Regions from separate parts of the Microbacterium sp. MMO-10 genome, predicted to be linked through region 2. Evidence: predicted binding sites of a transcription regulator. Region 2 holds the regulator's gene; each other region holds the start of a gene.
The links. Region 2 encodes LexA, which represses DNA repair genes until DNA is damaged. Its sites were predicted from a motif close to TCGAACANNTGTTCGA; they were not measured.
Positions count from the first base shown of each region.

Region 1 (4,985 bases), on a different contig from region 2:
GGGCCTGCGCCTGTGCCACGTCGCCGAGATCGTCGATCGGCACCACCTCGAGCGGGTCGGAGGGATAGTCGGCCATCGGCATGAGCGGCTCACCGAGCCGCCCCCGGCCGTCGATGAAGAGCAGCCACAGCTGCCGCTGGTTCGCGCGGTGGAGCAGCAGCTCCACCGCGTCGCGGAGGTCGTCATCGTCATCGAGCGCGAGATCGCGCAGAGCGTCGGGATTCATGCGCTCAGCCTGGCGGCCCGGCGAAGCGTCCGGCCGGCCGCCCACGGGATCGGTGGAGAACTGCTCCGGATCCGCGATTGTGGAGGACGATCCGGCACGGCGACGAGAAGGGCCCCCGGATCCGTGGATCCGAGGGCCCTTCTGCGCTCAGGAGGCGTTCAGCGCTTGCCCGCGATCTGGCGTCCGACGAGGTCGCGCATGATCTCGTTGGTGCCGCCGTAGATGCGGTGCACCCGGGCGTCGGTGAAGGCCTTCGCGATCGGGTACTCCATGATGTAGCCGTAGCCGCCGTGGAGCTGCACGCCGGTGTCGAGCACCTCCCACTCGCGCTCCGTCGTCCAGAACTTGACCTTCGCGGCGTCCTCGGCCGACAGCTTGCTGTCCTTGTAGGCGAGCAGCGCGCGGTCGACGTACGCCCACATCACCTCGGTGGTGGTGACCATGTCGGCGAGGCGGAAGCGGGTGTTCTGGAAGTCGGCGATGCGCTCTCCGAACGCCTCGCGGTCCTTCGTGTAGGCGATGGTCCAGTTCGTCGCCGCCTCGGCCGCGGCCGCCGCGGCGACGCCGATCGACAAGCGCTCGAGCGGGAGGTTCATCATGAGCTGGATGAACCCCTGACCCTCCTTGCCGCTGATGAGGTTCTCGTCGGGGATGAAGACGTCGGTGAAGCTGAGCTCGGCGGTGTCCCACCCGTGGAAGCCCATCTTGCTGAGCTTCTTGCCCTGGTCGAAGCCCTCCATGCCCTTCTCGACGATCAGCAGGCTGAACGCGTCGGGCCGGTTGCCCTCCCCCGTCTTGACGAAGGTCACCACGATGTCCGCCGTGGTGCCCGAGGAGATGAACGTCTTCGCGCCGTTGAGGATGTAGCCGCCGTCGACCTTCTTCGCGTTGGTCTTGATGCCGCGCAGGTCGGAGCCGGCGCCGGGGTCCGTCATCGCGAGGGCGCCGAGCACCTCGCCGGTCGCCATGCGGGGCAGCCACTTCGCCTTCTGCTCGGGGGTGCCCATGTGCACGAGGTAGGGGACGGCCAGGTCGTCCTGGATCCCGAAGGCACCGGCCAGCGACCCCGCACCTGCGGCGATGACCTCCTCCATCACGATGGTGCGGAAGCGGTAGTCCTGCAGCATGCCGGCCCCGCCGAACTCCTCGGGCACGGAGAGCCCGATCAGGCCGGCCTCGCCCGCCGCGAGCATGGTCGCGCGATCGATCTCGCCGGCCGCCTCCCAGCGGTCGATGGCCTCGTTCGTGACGTGGCGGCCGATGAAGTCCTTGACGAGACCCCGGAAAGCCTCGTGATCCTCGTCGTAGATGTCGCGTTCCATCGCGCTCCTCCAGATCGTTGATGCGTCTTCGCACTGGCGATCCTATGCGGGATCCCGCGGATCCCGGCGTCGATTGTGGGAATGCATCCCACCCCGCGTGAGACTCCGTGTCACGTTTGTGCGATGGGTCCATACCCCGGACCGGGCGGCCCCGCGCGGCCGGTCAGCCGGGGTACGCCGGGGCCGCGGGGAGCCCGAAGAACTGCTCGAGGGTGGCGTAGCCGCCGTCGTGATAGGCCGTCGCGAGCGGCACGCCGAGGTAGCGCAGGTGCCAGGGCTCGGGGTCGTAGCCGGTGACCCCCGTCTGTCCGGCCCCGTAGCGGACGATGAAGCCGTACTGCCAGGCGTTCTGCGCGACCCAGGCACCGGCGTCGGTGCCGCCGAACGAGTCGATGCTGCCGCAGCCGCCCGCGCAGGAGACGACGTCCGCGGCGAGCCCGGTCTGATGCTCGCTGTGTCCGGGACGGGCGGAGAGCGCGTCCCCCTGCGCCTGTCCGTACTGCGCGATCTGCCCGGAGTAGGTCTGCACCTGGGTGTCGTAGGAGCGGTAACCGCTGGCGAGCGCGATCGTCCCGACGCCCGCGGCATCCGCGGCGGCGGACAGCTGGTCGAGCGCCTGGGCCGTGTCCGCGCGGAGGGAGCCGGCGCCGTCCACCGACAGCGCGACGTCCCCGAACGAGGACGGCGCGAACGTCACCGGGTTCAGGGGGCGCGCCTTGTTCACCACGACCCAGTCGCGGTGCGGATCGGACAGGTCGATGCACGGCGCGTTCCCCGTCGCCACGGCGGCGCGGAACGCGGCACCCCCCGCCGAACGCCGACACCACCGCGTCATCCCCGCCCGAGGCCAGCGCCTGCTGCACCGAGGCCTGCCCGCACGGGTCCGCGACGGCGACGGCGCGCAGCCGCACCGCGGGCAGGCTCGTCGCGGCCGCGGGCATCTCGATCCCCGCCGCCGCGGCGACCGGATCCGGATCCTCGGCCGCGCCGGCGGGACCGTTCTGCGCCGAGCCGTCGGCGAGCGACCAGAGCGCGCCGATCAGCGCGACAGCCAATCCGATCGTGACGAACAACAGCAGCACCACGCGCGAATGCATGCCGCGAGAGCGTGTCGGGTGCCTCGGGTATGCCACGGCTCCATTCTCACCGCCCGACCTGAAGATCTCCCATCCTCGAATCTTTCTCCCCATCGGCCTTGACCCACTATCGTTCTTATGTTCGAATATCGTCATGAGATGGCAGGGGCAGAGGATCGACGACACCGACGCGCAGGCGCTGCCGGGCATGGAGAACCGCACCGGATTCCTGCGGACGGTGACGACGCCGGAGTTCGCGGGGATGACCTTCCACGAGGTGCTGGCGAAGTCGGCGCTGAACCACGTGCCCGGTCCGTCGAAGATGCCCTTCTCCTGGACGGTCAACCCGTATCGCGGCTGCAGTCATGCCTGCGTCTACTGCTTCGCCCGGGGGACGCACACCTACCTGGATCTGGATGCGGGGCGCGACTTCGACTCGCAGATCGTCGTCAAGGTGAATGTGGTCGAGACGCTCGAGAAGGAGCTGCGCCGGGGATCCTGGAGGCACGAGACGGTGGCCCTCGGGACCAACACGGATCCGTATCAGCGCGCGGAGGGGCGGTACCGGCTCATGCCGGGGATCATCCGCGCGCTCGCGGACTCCGGTACGCCGTTCTCGGTGCTCACCAAGGGCACGCTGATCCGCCGCGACATCCCCGTGCTCGTCGAAGCCGCGACCCGCGTGCCGGTCGACGTGCAGCTGTCGATCGCGATGTTCGACGAGACGCTGCGCGAGGCGATCGAGCACGGGGCGCCGTCGACCCAGGCGCGACTCGACACAGTGCGGGCCCTCAGCGACGCCGGATTCCGGGTGGGGGTGTTCCTGATGCCGATCCTGCCGCATCTCACCGATTCGGTGGCCGCGATCGACGATGCGCTGCGACGGATCAAGGAGGCGGGCGCCGATCACGTGATCTACGGAGCGCTGCACCTGCGGCCCGGCGTGAAGCCGTGGTTCCTCCAGTGGCTCTCCGAGCATCGGCCCGACCTGCTGTCGTCGTATCGGGCACTGTACCCGGGTGCGGCCGCCGAGGCCCCGAAGGACTACCGGCAGTGGCTCGGCCGGCGCGTCAAGCCGCTGATCCGACTGCACGGTCTCGAGGCGCTGCATTCCGAGGACCGTCCCGCCCGCGCACGCGGAACGGCTCCGGTGCGCGCCGTGCGCGCACCGGAGCCGTCGGCGACCCTGTTCTGACGTCCGCGGCCTCCGCCGCGGAGCCGGATCCGGGCTCAGTACCAGTTCGTGGCCTGCGAGTGACCCCAGGCCGAGCAGGGGCTGCCGTACACGCTGGAGATGTAGCCGAGGCCCCACTTGATCTGCGTGGTCGCGTTGGTGGCCCAGTCGTCGGCGATGGTCGCCATCTTGTCGCCCGGCAGCGCCTGCGGGATGCCGGTCGCACCGGACGGGTTGTAGGCCTGGTAATCCCAGCCCGACTCCTTGTTCCACAGCGAGTTCAGGCACTGGAACTGGTCATCACCCCAGCCGTACTCGCTGGCCATCAGCTGCTGCGCGGTGGCGCGGGCGCCGTCCGGGGTGTTCGCGGCAGCCTGCGCCTCCGCGGCCGCCTGGGCCTCCGCGGCGGCCTGGGCCGCGGCCGCGTCCGCCGCCTGCTTCTGCGCGACGGCGTTGTTCAGGTTGCCGCGCACCTCGGTCACCTGCGCTTCGACCTTCTCCGAGTAGTCGGCGACGGCGACGGCGAGGTCGGTGTGCACGGCGGCCTTGTCGGACGCCGCGTCGGACAGCACCTCGTGCGCCGAGCGGAGCCCGGTCACGTCGACGATCTTGCGCCCCTGCCCGAGATCGAGCCCCGACGCCTTCACGTCGGCGTTCACGGCGGCGGCATCGCTCATCGCGGTCTTCGCGGTGTCGAGCGCGGCGCGCACCTGCGAGCGCTGGTTGTAGGCGGTCACGTCGTCGACCTGGGCGATCGCCGGAGCGGCGGCGGCGACGGTCGGCGCGACGAGCACGGCCCCGCCGACGGCGAGGGCTCCGAGCACGGCGGCGGCGCCGACGATGGTGACGGTCTTGCGACGGGCAGAGCGGAAGAACGGGTTTCTCGACATGACGAAGTAACGATCCTTGAAGTCCTCGGGGCCGCTCGGGTAGCGGCGCAACGCCCTCGGGTCGGGCGTACAAGGTAACGATCCTGCATCACTGTTCCTGGGAGCCCACCGAGGATCCCGAGATGTAGCAAGATATTTTGCTCGAATTCCCAGGTTCGGATCCACGCGGTCGTCGGGGCCCTGTTGCGGCCGTCTCGACCCGATGTCGGTGCCGGCCGATACCGTCGCCCCATGGTGAACCTCCGCCCCTGGCAGCCCGGAGACCGACCGCTGCTCGATGCCTTCAACACCCCGGAG
Region 1 covers NZ_JBBCSV010000003.1:97,967-102,951, reverse strand. Annotated here, with positions in the region: gene WFJ17_RS09270 (hypothetical protein) at 1-226, opposite strand, end outside; gene WFJ17_RS09265 (acyl-CoA dehydrogenase family protein) at 385-1,548, opposite strand; gene WFJ17_RS09260 (M15 family metallopeptidase) at 1,712-2,332, opposite strand; gene WFJ17_RS09255 (Rv2578c family radical SAM protein) at 2,779-3,819, shown strand; gene WFJ17_RS09250 (phospholipase) at 3,855-4,688, opposite strand; gene WFJ17_RS09245 (GNAT family N-acetyltransferase) at 4,920-4,985, shown strand, end outside.
Region 1: the regulator LexA is predicted to act here: its motif matches at 2,755-2,770, upstream of WFJ17_RS09255 (Rv2578c family radical SAM protein).

Region 2 (4,985 bases):
TGCCGGAACGCACGCGCGAACGCCTTGAACTCGGCCTCCGCGATGTGGTGCGGGTCGCGGCCGCTGATCACGCGCACGTGCACGGTGAGGGCGGCGTTGTAGGCGATGGCCTCGAAGACGTGCCGCACGAGGGAACCCGTGAAGTGACCGCCGATGAGGTGGTGCTCGTAGCCCGCCGGCTCGCCCTCGTGCACGAGGTACGGCCGCCCGGAGATGTCGACGACGGCCTGCACGAGCGCCTCGTCCAGGGGCACGAGCGCATCGCCGTAGCGGGAGATCCCGCTCTTGTCGCCGAGGGCCTCCCGGATCGCCTGGCCGAGCACGATCGCGACGTCCTCCACCGTGTGGTGCGCGTCGATGTGGATGTCGCCCGAGGCGCGCACCGTGAGGTCGGTCAGCGAGTGCTTCGCGAACGCGGTGAGCAAGTGGTCGAAGAAGGGCACCGAGGTGTCGATGTGGCTCTGACCGGTGCCGTCCAGGTTCAGCTCGAGCTCGATCGTCGACTCGGAGGTGGAGCGGGTGCGGCGGGCGGAACGAGCGGTCATGAGGCCGATCCTATCGAGGCGAGCGCGTCCAGGAACGCGGTGGTCTCGGCCTCGGTGCCGGCCGTGACGCGCAGGTGATTCGGGATCCCGACATCACGGATCAGGACCCCCTTGTCGTAGAGCGCGCGCCAGGTCGCGGCGGGGTCGGTCACGCCGCCGAACAGCACGAAGTTCGACCAGGAGCGATGCGGTGCGTATCCCAGCGCCTCGAGGGTCGCGGTGATGCGATCCCGCTGGGAGACGATCTCATCGACCATCCCCAGCATGATCGGCGCGTTGCGCAGCGCCGCGATCGCCGCTGCCTGGGTCAGCGCGCTGAGGTGGTAGGGCAGCCGCACCAGACGGAGCGCGTCGATGAACGCGGGGTCCGCGGCGAGGTAGCCGACCCGCGCCCCGGCGAAGGCGAAGGCCTTGCTCATCGTGCGCGAGACGGCCAGCCGCGGCCGCCCGTCGAGCAGGGACAGCGCGGAGGGCGAGTCCTTGGGAGCGAACTCCTGGTACGCCTCGTCCACGATGACGATGCCGCGGGCGGCGTCGTAGACGGCCTCGACCACCTCGAGCGGAAGGGGCGTCCCGGTGGGGTTGTTCGGCGCGCAGAGCAGGATCACGTCGGGGTCGTGCTCGCGCACCTGCGCGACCGCCTCGTCGACGGTGATCTCGTAGTCGGGGTGCCTCGTACCGGCGACCCAGGTCGCACCCGTCCCCTGGGTCAGCAGGGGGTACATCGAGTACGTCGGGGCGAAGCCGAACACCGTGCGCCCGGGACCGGCGAACGCCTGGAGGATGTGCTGGAGCACCTCGTTGGATCCGTTGCCCGCCCAGATGTTCGAGGCTTCGAGGCCGTGGCCGAGGTAGCCGGCGAACGCCTCCCGGAGCTCGGTGAACTCGCGGTCCGGGTAGCGGTTCACGTCGCGCAGCGCCACCGCGATGTCGTCGAGGATGTCGCTCGCGACGCTCTCGGGCACCGGATGGGTGTTCTCGTTCACGTTCAGCGCCACGGGCAGCGGCGCCTGCGGGGCTCCATACGGGCGGAGCCCGCGGAGGTCGTCACGAAGGGGTAAGTCGTCGAGCGAGGCAGTCACCCTGCCATGCTAGGCGGCTCGGATGTGCACCGGCGCACAGATGTCGGCGGTTGCAGAGCTCCGGCGGAGCACGGGTGCCGAGTCCGAAGCGGTGCGAGTCAGCGCTGCGTCGCGCTGTACTGCGCGGGGATCGCCAGGTGCTGACCGACCTCGATCACGCCGCCGCCGATCATGTTGAGCTGGGAGATGTCGGCCACGACGTCACGCGGATCCGCGTCGGGTGCGATCTCGCCCGCGATCGACCACAGCGTGTCCCCGGGCTGCACCGTGACCGTCGCGAACGCACCTCCCGCGGTGTGCTCGCCCGCGGCGAGAGCCGATCCCCCGCTCAGTGCGGCGAAGGCGATCCCGGCCGCCACCGGCAGCGCGACCAGCGCCGCCAGCACGCGCCGACCGCGGGCGGTGATCCGCAGACGCGTGGCGGGGACCGGTGCGGCGAAGGTGATGCTGCTCATGGTGCTTCTCCTCTGTTGTGTGCGGGTCCGCCTCTCCCCGGATCCCGATAGCTCCTCTGTGTGAGCTTCCGGGGGTCCGGGCCTCTGGAGAGGCGAACCTACGTTCCGAAACTACTTTCGAGTTCGAACATCTGTCAAGCGTTCTTCGAAAATCGGGGATCCGAATTCATCGACACGCTCGAACAGATCTACCGATTCCGCTCCGGTCTCGGATACGGTTTCGATAACAAGACCCCATCACGGACCACCGACATTCGAACCGCCGCCCCCGGACAGGCGGGATCGAACGGCTCCGCGAAGGCCGGACGCACACGAAGGAGATGGCATGAGCGACGGCGCGACCCCCGGCTCCGAGGCCCCGCGGACGCGGCGCCGCAAGAGCCTCAGTGCGAAGCAGATGGCGATCCTCGAGGTCATCCAGACCTCGATCGCCCGGTACGGCTACCCGCCGAGCATGCGCGAGATCGGCGACGCCGTCGGCCTCAAGTCGCTGAGCAGCGTGACGCATCAGCTCGGCCAGCTCGAGCTGAGCGGCTACCTGCGCCGCGACGCCGGCAAGACCCGCGCCATGGAGGTGCTGATCGACCTCCCGGGGACCTCCACGGAGAACCCCGCCGACACGGCGCCGTCGGTCGGCGACGCGGCCCTGGTGCCGCTCGTCGGCCGGATCGCGGCGGGTGTGCCGATCACGGCGGAGCAGCAGGTCGAGGAGATCTTCCCCCTCCCCCGCCAGCTCGTCGGCAAGGGCGACCTGTTCATGCTGAAGGTCTCCGGCGAGTCGATGATCGACGCCGCAATCTGCGACGGGGACTGGGTGGTCGTACGCTCCCAGGGCACGGCCGAGAACGGCGAGATCGTCGCCGCGATGCTCGACGGCGAGGCCACCGTCAAGACGTTCCGCCGCCGCGACGGTCACGTGTGGCTGCTGCCGCGCAACAGCGCGTTCGAGCCCATCCTGGGCGATGACGCGACCGTTCTGGGCAAGGTCGTGGCCGTGCTGCGCGCCGTCTGATCCTCACGCGCCATCGCGCCATCGAGCCATCCGCGTCGATACCCCCTCTGCGCACCGAGGCCCCCTCTCAGATCCGGATCTGAGAGGGGGCCTCGGTGCTGCGAGGGGGCCTCGACGAGCAGAACGACCTACACGGTCAGACCGCGACCGAGACGTCCTCGCGGACGCGACGGGTGGCCTCGACGATGTTGCGCAGCGAGGCGTTGGTCTCCTCGTAGCCACGCGTCTTCAGGCCGCAGTCCGGGTTGACCCAGAGCTGACGCGTGGGGATCTCCTCGACGGCGCGACGCAGCAGCGTCTCGATCTCGGCGGTCTCCGGCACGCGCGGGGAATGGATGTCATAGACGCCCGGGCCGATGCCGTGGTCGAAGCCCGAGGCGGCGATGTCGGTGACGACCTCCATGCGGCTGCGGGCGGCCTCGATCGACGTCACGTCGGCGTCCAGAGCGCGGATCGCGTCGATGACCACGCCGAACTCCGAGTAGCAGAGGTGGGTGTGCACCTGCGTGGCGGTCTCCGCACCGGCGGTGGAGAGACGGAACGACGCGACGGACCAGTCGAGATAGGCCGGCTGGTCGGCCTTCTTGAGCGGCAGCAGCTCGCGCAGCGCCGGCTCGTCGACCTGGATCACGCCGATGCCGGCGGCCTCGAGATCGGCGATCTCGTCGCGCAGCGCCAGCGCCACCTGGTTCGCGGTCTCCGCGAGCGGCTGGTCGTCGCGCACGAACGACCACGCCAGGATCGTGACGGGACCCGTCAGCATGCCCTTCATCGGCTTCGCGGTGAGGGACTGGGCGTACTGCGACCAGGCGACCGTGATCGGCGCGGGGCGGGAGACGTCCCCCCACAGGATCGACGGACGCGTGGCGCGGGATCCGTAGGACTGCACCCAGCCGTTCTCGGTGACGTCGAAGCCGTCGAGGTTCTCGGCGAAGTACTGCACCATGTCGTTGCGCTCGGGCTCGCCGTGCACGAGCACGTCCAGGCCCAGCTCCTCCTGGAGCTCGACGACGCGGCCGATCTCGTCGCGGAGGAAGCCGTCGTACTCGTCGGCGGTGATCTCGCCCCGGGTGAACTGCGCACGGGCGCGACGGATCTCGCCGGTCTGCGGGAAGGATCCGATCGTGGTGAGCGGCAGCGCGGGCAGGTTCAGCGCGTTCTCCTGCGCCACGACGCGGGCGTCGTAGTCCCCGCGGCTGAAGTCGCCCTCGGTGAGGCCCGCGGTCCGCGCACGCACGGCCTCGACGCGCACGCCGGGGGCGCTCAGGCGATCGGCGAGAGCGGCGGACGCGGCGTCGAGCTCGGCGGCGATCGCGTCGCGGCCCTCGGCGAGACCCGTGGCGAGGGTCGTGACCTGGGCGACCTTCTGGTCGGCGAAGGCGAGCCAGCTCACCAGCCGGGCATCGAGCTTCGTCTCGTCCTCGACGTCGTGCGGCACGTGCTGCAGCGACGTGGAGGTCGCGGCGGAGACGCCGGCCGCGCCGAGACTGCGCAGCGCCTCGAGGGTGTCGAAGGCCGCAGCGAGGTCGCCGCGCCAGATGTTGTGGCCGTCGATCACGCCGCCGACGAGCACCTTGTCCGCGAGCCCGGAGACGGCAGCGGGCACGGTGCCGCGCACCAGGTCGAGGCCGATCGCCTCGATCGGGGCCCCGGCGAGGACCTCGAGGTTCGCGTCGAGCGCCGCGTACGGCGCGGCGACGAAGATCGCCGGGCGCTCGGCGAACCCGCCGAGGACGCCGTAGGCGCGTGCGGCGGCGGCGCCGAGCTCGGCGACCGAGGCGGGCAGGGACTCGCTCACGAGGGCCGGCTCGTCGAGCTGCACCCACTCCGCACCCGCGGCCTTGAGCGCGCCGAGCAGCTCGGCGTACACCGGCAGCAGGTCGTCCAGGCG
Region 2 covers NZ_JBBCSV010000004.1:669,298-674,282, reverse strand. Annotated here, with positions in the region: gene hisB (imidazoleglycerol-phosphate dehydratase HisB) at 1-545, opposite strand, end outside; gene WFJ17_RS15860 (histidinol-phosphate transaminase) at 542-1,627, opposite strand; gene WFJ17_RS15855 (LysM peptidoglycan-binding domain-containing protein) at 1,726-2,082, opposite strand; gene lexA (transcriptional repressor LexA) at 2,408-3,094, shown strand; gene metE (5-methyltetrahydropteroyltriglutamate--homocysteine S-methyltransferase) at 3,231-4,985, opposite strand, start outside.

Region 3 (4,985 bases), on a different contig from region 2:
GCAGCAGCGTCGACTTGCCGGATCCGGACAGACCGAGGAGCACGACGATCTCGCCGCGCGCGACCTCCAGGTCGGCGCCCGTGAGGGCGGTGGTGGCGCCGAACCGCTTGGTGACGCCGGAGAGGCGGATGACCGGCTCCGTGGTTGCCGTGCTCATGATGTTGCGCTCCTGGGTGTGTACGGGGTCGTCGAGCGAGGACGCGGGAACGGCGACCGAGACGGAACGCGGTGCTCTCGCATCCGACCGCGTTCCGTCTCGCGAAGACCTGCACCGAACGAGCAGCGCGAGTCGACGTGTCGCTCGACGACCCCGTTCGGGGGCGTGATCGGTCAGATCACTTCTTGCACTGGTCGGCCTTGGTCTTGTCGCAGATGTCGCGGATGATGTCGTAGTACTTGTCGTCGACCGGCTTGGTCGCGTAGAAGGTGGCCTTGAACGCGTCGCTGTCCGCGCCCTTGATGCCGGCCTTGACGATGTCGTCGATGGTGACCTCCTTGAGGGCGGTCACGACCTTGTCGGCGGTCTCCTTCGGCAGCGCCGAGCTGTAGACCAGCGGAGCACCGGGGACCATCGTCTTGTCGACGACGGTGACCTTGTCGCTCTTGGCGACCTCGGAGTCCTCGGCGAAGCCCGCCTCGCACTCCGTGCCCTCGCCGACCTTCTGCACGCTGACGTCGTGCTTGCCTGCGAAGACCGGGGTGACGTCCGCCTTGGGGTCGATGCCGTCCTTGAGCAGGTTGTAGCTCGGGAACAGGTAGCCCGAGGTCGAGGACGGGTCGACGAAGCAGACCTTCTTGCCCTTGAAGTCCTTGATGGAGGTGATCGAGGAGCCCTTCGGCACGATCGCCTCGGAGTAGTAGCCCGGCTCCTGCCCCTGCTTGGTGACGATCGAGGAGATCGGGGTGAGCTTCGCGCCGGCGTTGGTGGCCGTGATGTAGGTGAAGCCGGAGAAGGAGGCGACGTCGACCTTGCCGGCGACGGCCGCCTCGATGAGCGCCGCGTAGTCGGTGGACTCGTGGTACTCGACCTTCTTGCCGGTCTCCTTGGCGATGTAGTCCATGAGGGGCTGGTAGTTGGTCTGGGTGTCGACCGAGTCGGGCACGACGCCGAAGACGAGGGTGTTCGCGTCGACGGCATAGCCGCCGTTCGCGGCAGCGGGCGCGTCGGTGCCGGTGGCGGCGCCGGCGGCGCCAGAACATGCGGCGAGGCCGAGGGCGAGCACGGCGGCGCCGGCTGCGACGGTGAGAGCGCGAAGCTTCATGAGGACCTTTCGGGTTCTGGTGCGGAGGGGATCCTCGAAGACTCTCTCAAGCTCACAGTCGAGATGTATACCTACCTCGGCACTGTTCCCCGACTGTTCACCCGCGATTCGTCTGCATGAACACTGCTGGAACGAGGGTGCGCTCACCGAGGCGACGAAGTAGTATGCCTATGTGCCCGAGGTTGTCTACACCCAGATCGCCGACGATCTGCGCGCCCGGATCGCCTCCGGCCGCCTCCGCCCCGGCGACGCGGTGCCGACGGAAGCGGAGCTCGCCGAGCGCTGGAGCACCTCGCGGGGCCCGATCCGCAACGCGCTGGCCGCGCTCCGCGCCGAGGGGCTCATCGAGACCGCGCGCGGAAGGCCCGCGCGCGTCGTGGAGCGCAAGGCGACCCAGGCCGTGGACGTGTCGGTGCCGTTCACGCGCTGGGCCCGCGAGCTCGGCGCCCGCCCGGGCGCCCGCACCCAGGAGCTGAGCCTGCGCCGAGCCGGACCCGAGAAGGCTCAGTCCCTCGGGGTGGACCCCGATGACACCATCGTGAGCGTCGTGCGACTGCGCTTCCTCGACGACCGCCCCACGATGCTCGAACGGCTCTTCTACACGGAAGAGGTCGGCCGCCTGCTGTTCAGCGTCGACACCGATGCGATCTCGATCACCGAATTCCTGGCATCGCAGGGCCACCCGATCGTGGGCCTGCAGCACGAGATCGACGCCGTCGCCGCGGACGAGCAGGATGCGGCGCTGCTGGAGGTCGTTCCTGGCGCCCCGATCCTGCGCCTCAGCCGCACCTCGCGCGACGCCGACGGGCGCATCTTCGAGGCCAGCGAGGACCGCTATCTCTCCCGCATCGTGCGGTTCACGGTCTCCGGATCCGGCATCTCCTCCGACGGGCAGTACCTGCGCGCCGTGGGCGGCTGAGCCGTCCGCCGCGGGCCCGCGCACCCCTGACGACCCCCGGGTCCCGGGGCAGCGCGCTCACACCGCCAGCAGCGCGATCCCGGCCACGACGATCGCCGCGGCCCCCACCCGCCAGGCCGGGCGCCCCTCGCGCAGCACGAACGCCCCGAACAGGCTCACCAGCACCACGCTCACCTCGCGCAGCGGCGCGACGAGCGCCACGGGAGCGATGCGGATCGCCTGCAGCACGAGGATGTACGAGAGCGGCGAGAGGACCCCGAAGGCCAGGATCCGGCGCCATTCGAGGCGTCCGAACGCGGCGAGCGCCGCCCAGCGCCCGCGCACCGCGAACGAGTAGAACGGGATCTGCATCGCGGCGGTGCCGACCATGAACGCGACCGGCGAGAGGCCGTGCGCCCGCACCACGAAGGCGTCCCAGATCGTGTAGACGGCGATCGTGACTCCGGTGAGGAGGCCGAAGAGCAGCCCCGGGTCGATGCGGCGGCGCGGCGCCGACGGCTGCGGGGCGGCGAGGGCCGAGACCGCCGAGCCCGCCCGGTCCACGAAGCCGATCGCCACGATCCCGATGATCACGACCGCGACGCCGACGAGGGCGACCGGCGCGGGCCGCTCGCCGAACAGGGTCATCGCGATGATGACCGAGAGGAACGGCCCCGTCCCGCGCGCCGTCGCGTACACGGTCGAGAGGTTGCCGACGCGGTAGCCGTGCTGCAGCACGACCATGTAGGTCACGTGCAGCACGCTCGAGACCAGCACGCCCAGCACGAAGCCGCCGACGTCCCCCGTGCCGATGCCGCCGGTGAACGGCACGACGCCGATCCAGACGAGCGTGCTGGAGACGGCGCCCCACCACAGGAACGGGTAGCCGGCGCGGCTGACGCCGTGCGCGAGCACGTTCCAGCCCGCGTGGGCGATGGCGGCGGAGAAGACGAGGACGAGAGCGACGAGCGACATGGGAACCTTCGGTCCGGCGCGGGCGCGACGGACGTGGTTCCTCCAGGCTTTTGTCCGTTCAGATGACGTCGGGCCCACGAAGGCCCGACGTGGCGCCGCTCGGACCAGTCGGGCGGACCCCGGAACCCTAGGCGCTGTCACGGGACAGCCTAGCGACGCCCGCGCGACCCCTTGAACCCGCGATTCGATCCGTCATACGGATGTGCGAAACCGGTTGTCCACAGATCCCCTCTTCCCCTCTCCAGCATCGATGCTGCGTTCTAGATTGGAAGCATGGAACCCGCCCTCGACCACACGCTTCGCCGCAGCGCGGCGCTGGTCGAGGAGTGCGCGCAGATCGACCGCGAGATCTCCCGGCTGCAGGCCAGGAAGGCGGAGAGACTGGCCGAACGGGTGCGGCTGCTCCTCGATGAGATCCGCCCGGGGCAGGACGGTTTCGAGCAGGCCGAACGATCCATGATCAGCGAGCTCTCCGCGGGGCTGCGCATCACCGCCTACGCCGCTGCGAAGCAGCTCGCCAATGCACACACCCTGCAGGAGCGCCTCCCTGGCACGCGTGAAGCCCTCGCCGCCGGTGCGCTCACGCTGGCGCACGCCGACGTGATCGTCGAGGCCGCGCGCGATCTCCCCGCCGGGGACGATGCCGTGGCGGCCGCCTACGAGACGGCGGTCGTCCCCTACGCCTCCGCGGAGACCCGCGCGCGCACGAAGGCCTTCGCCGAGAGCGTCGTCGCCGCCCTCGCGCCCGCGACCGTGCAGGAGCAGCACGACCGCGCACAGGATCAGCGGCTCGTCACGGTGACCGACGAGGGCCGCGGACAGGCGAGCCTGCACGTCACGGGCCCCGCCGTGCTCATCCACTCCGCGTACGACCTGGTCACGCAGGAGGGCCATGCGATCCTCCGCGCGGCGAAGCAGGACGGCGCGGACCCCGATCCGCTGGGCGACGCACGCACCCTGGATCAGGTGCGCTGCGACCGGATCCTGCTGCGCCTCCTCACCGGCCGCGTCGACCATGACGCCGACATCCTCGAGAGCATCCGCCCGACGGTGCAGGTCACCGTCAGCGCCGCCACCCTCGCGGGGATCGACGACCGCCTCGCCGAGCTCGACGCCCATGGCCCGGCAGACGCCGACCTCGCGCGCGACCTCGCCGCGTCCGCCGCCTCCTGGCGACGACTGCACCTCGACGACGCGGGGATGATCACCCGCACCACCGCCTATCAGCCGACCGCGGCGATGCGGCGCCATCTCCGCGCCCGAGATCGCACCTGCCGGTTCCCTGGCTGTCGCAGACCCGCGCGCAGGTGCGAGATCGATCACACCTACGACCACGCCCGCGGCGGCCCCACCGCGATCACCAACCTCGCGTGCCTCTGCGCCACCCACCATGCCCTCAAGCACCCGGACGTCGACGCGAGGTGGCGCTGGACCGCGCGCCAGCGCCGGGACGGGACCATCGTCTGGACGACCCCCGCCGGCGTCGAGTACTCGGACGCGCCGCCGCCGCGGGTCATGTTCGTGGCGCAGGACACGCCCGAAGAGGACTCCGCCCGCACGGCCGCCGCATGACCGCGGGCGGAGACAAGCGCGGGCGAGAACGAACACGGGCGGAGGTCCTCGCCTGCACACTCGCGCAGCCGATGGCACGTGCAGCGAGACGGATCAGGGGGGCGGGGCGATGGCTCCGATCACAGACGCTTCCGAAGCGCCGATGAAATACTGGAGACGTACACGACGAGGAGGTCGCCGGTGGCGGACAACGAACGCGCGCTCGAAGAGGGCATCGTCACCGATCTGAAGGATCGGATGACCTACGGCTCCTATCTCGACCTGGACCGGCTCCTCGG
Region 3 covers NZ_JBBCSV010000003.1:448,153-453,137, reverse strand. Annotated here, with positions in the region: gene phnC (phosphonate ABC transporter ATP-binding protein) at 1-157, opposite strand, end outside; gene WFJ17_RS10955 (phosphate/phosphite/phosphonate ABC transporter substrate-binding protein) at 336-1,262, opposite strand; gene WFJ17_RS10950 (GntR family transcriptional regulator) at 1,435-2,181, shown strand; gene WFJ17_RS10945 (EamA family transporter) at 2,239-3,135, opposite strand; gene WFJ17_RS10940 (HNH endonuclease signature motif containing protein) at 3,409-4,707, shown strand; gene WFJ17_RS10935 (tryptophan 2,3-dioxygenase) at 4,945-4,985, shown strand, end outside.
Region 3: the regulator LexA is predicted to act here: its motif matches at 3,328-3,343, upstream of WFJ17_RS10940 (HNH endonuclease signature motif containing protein).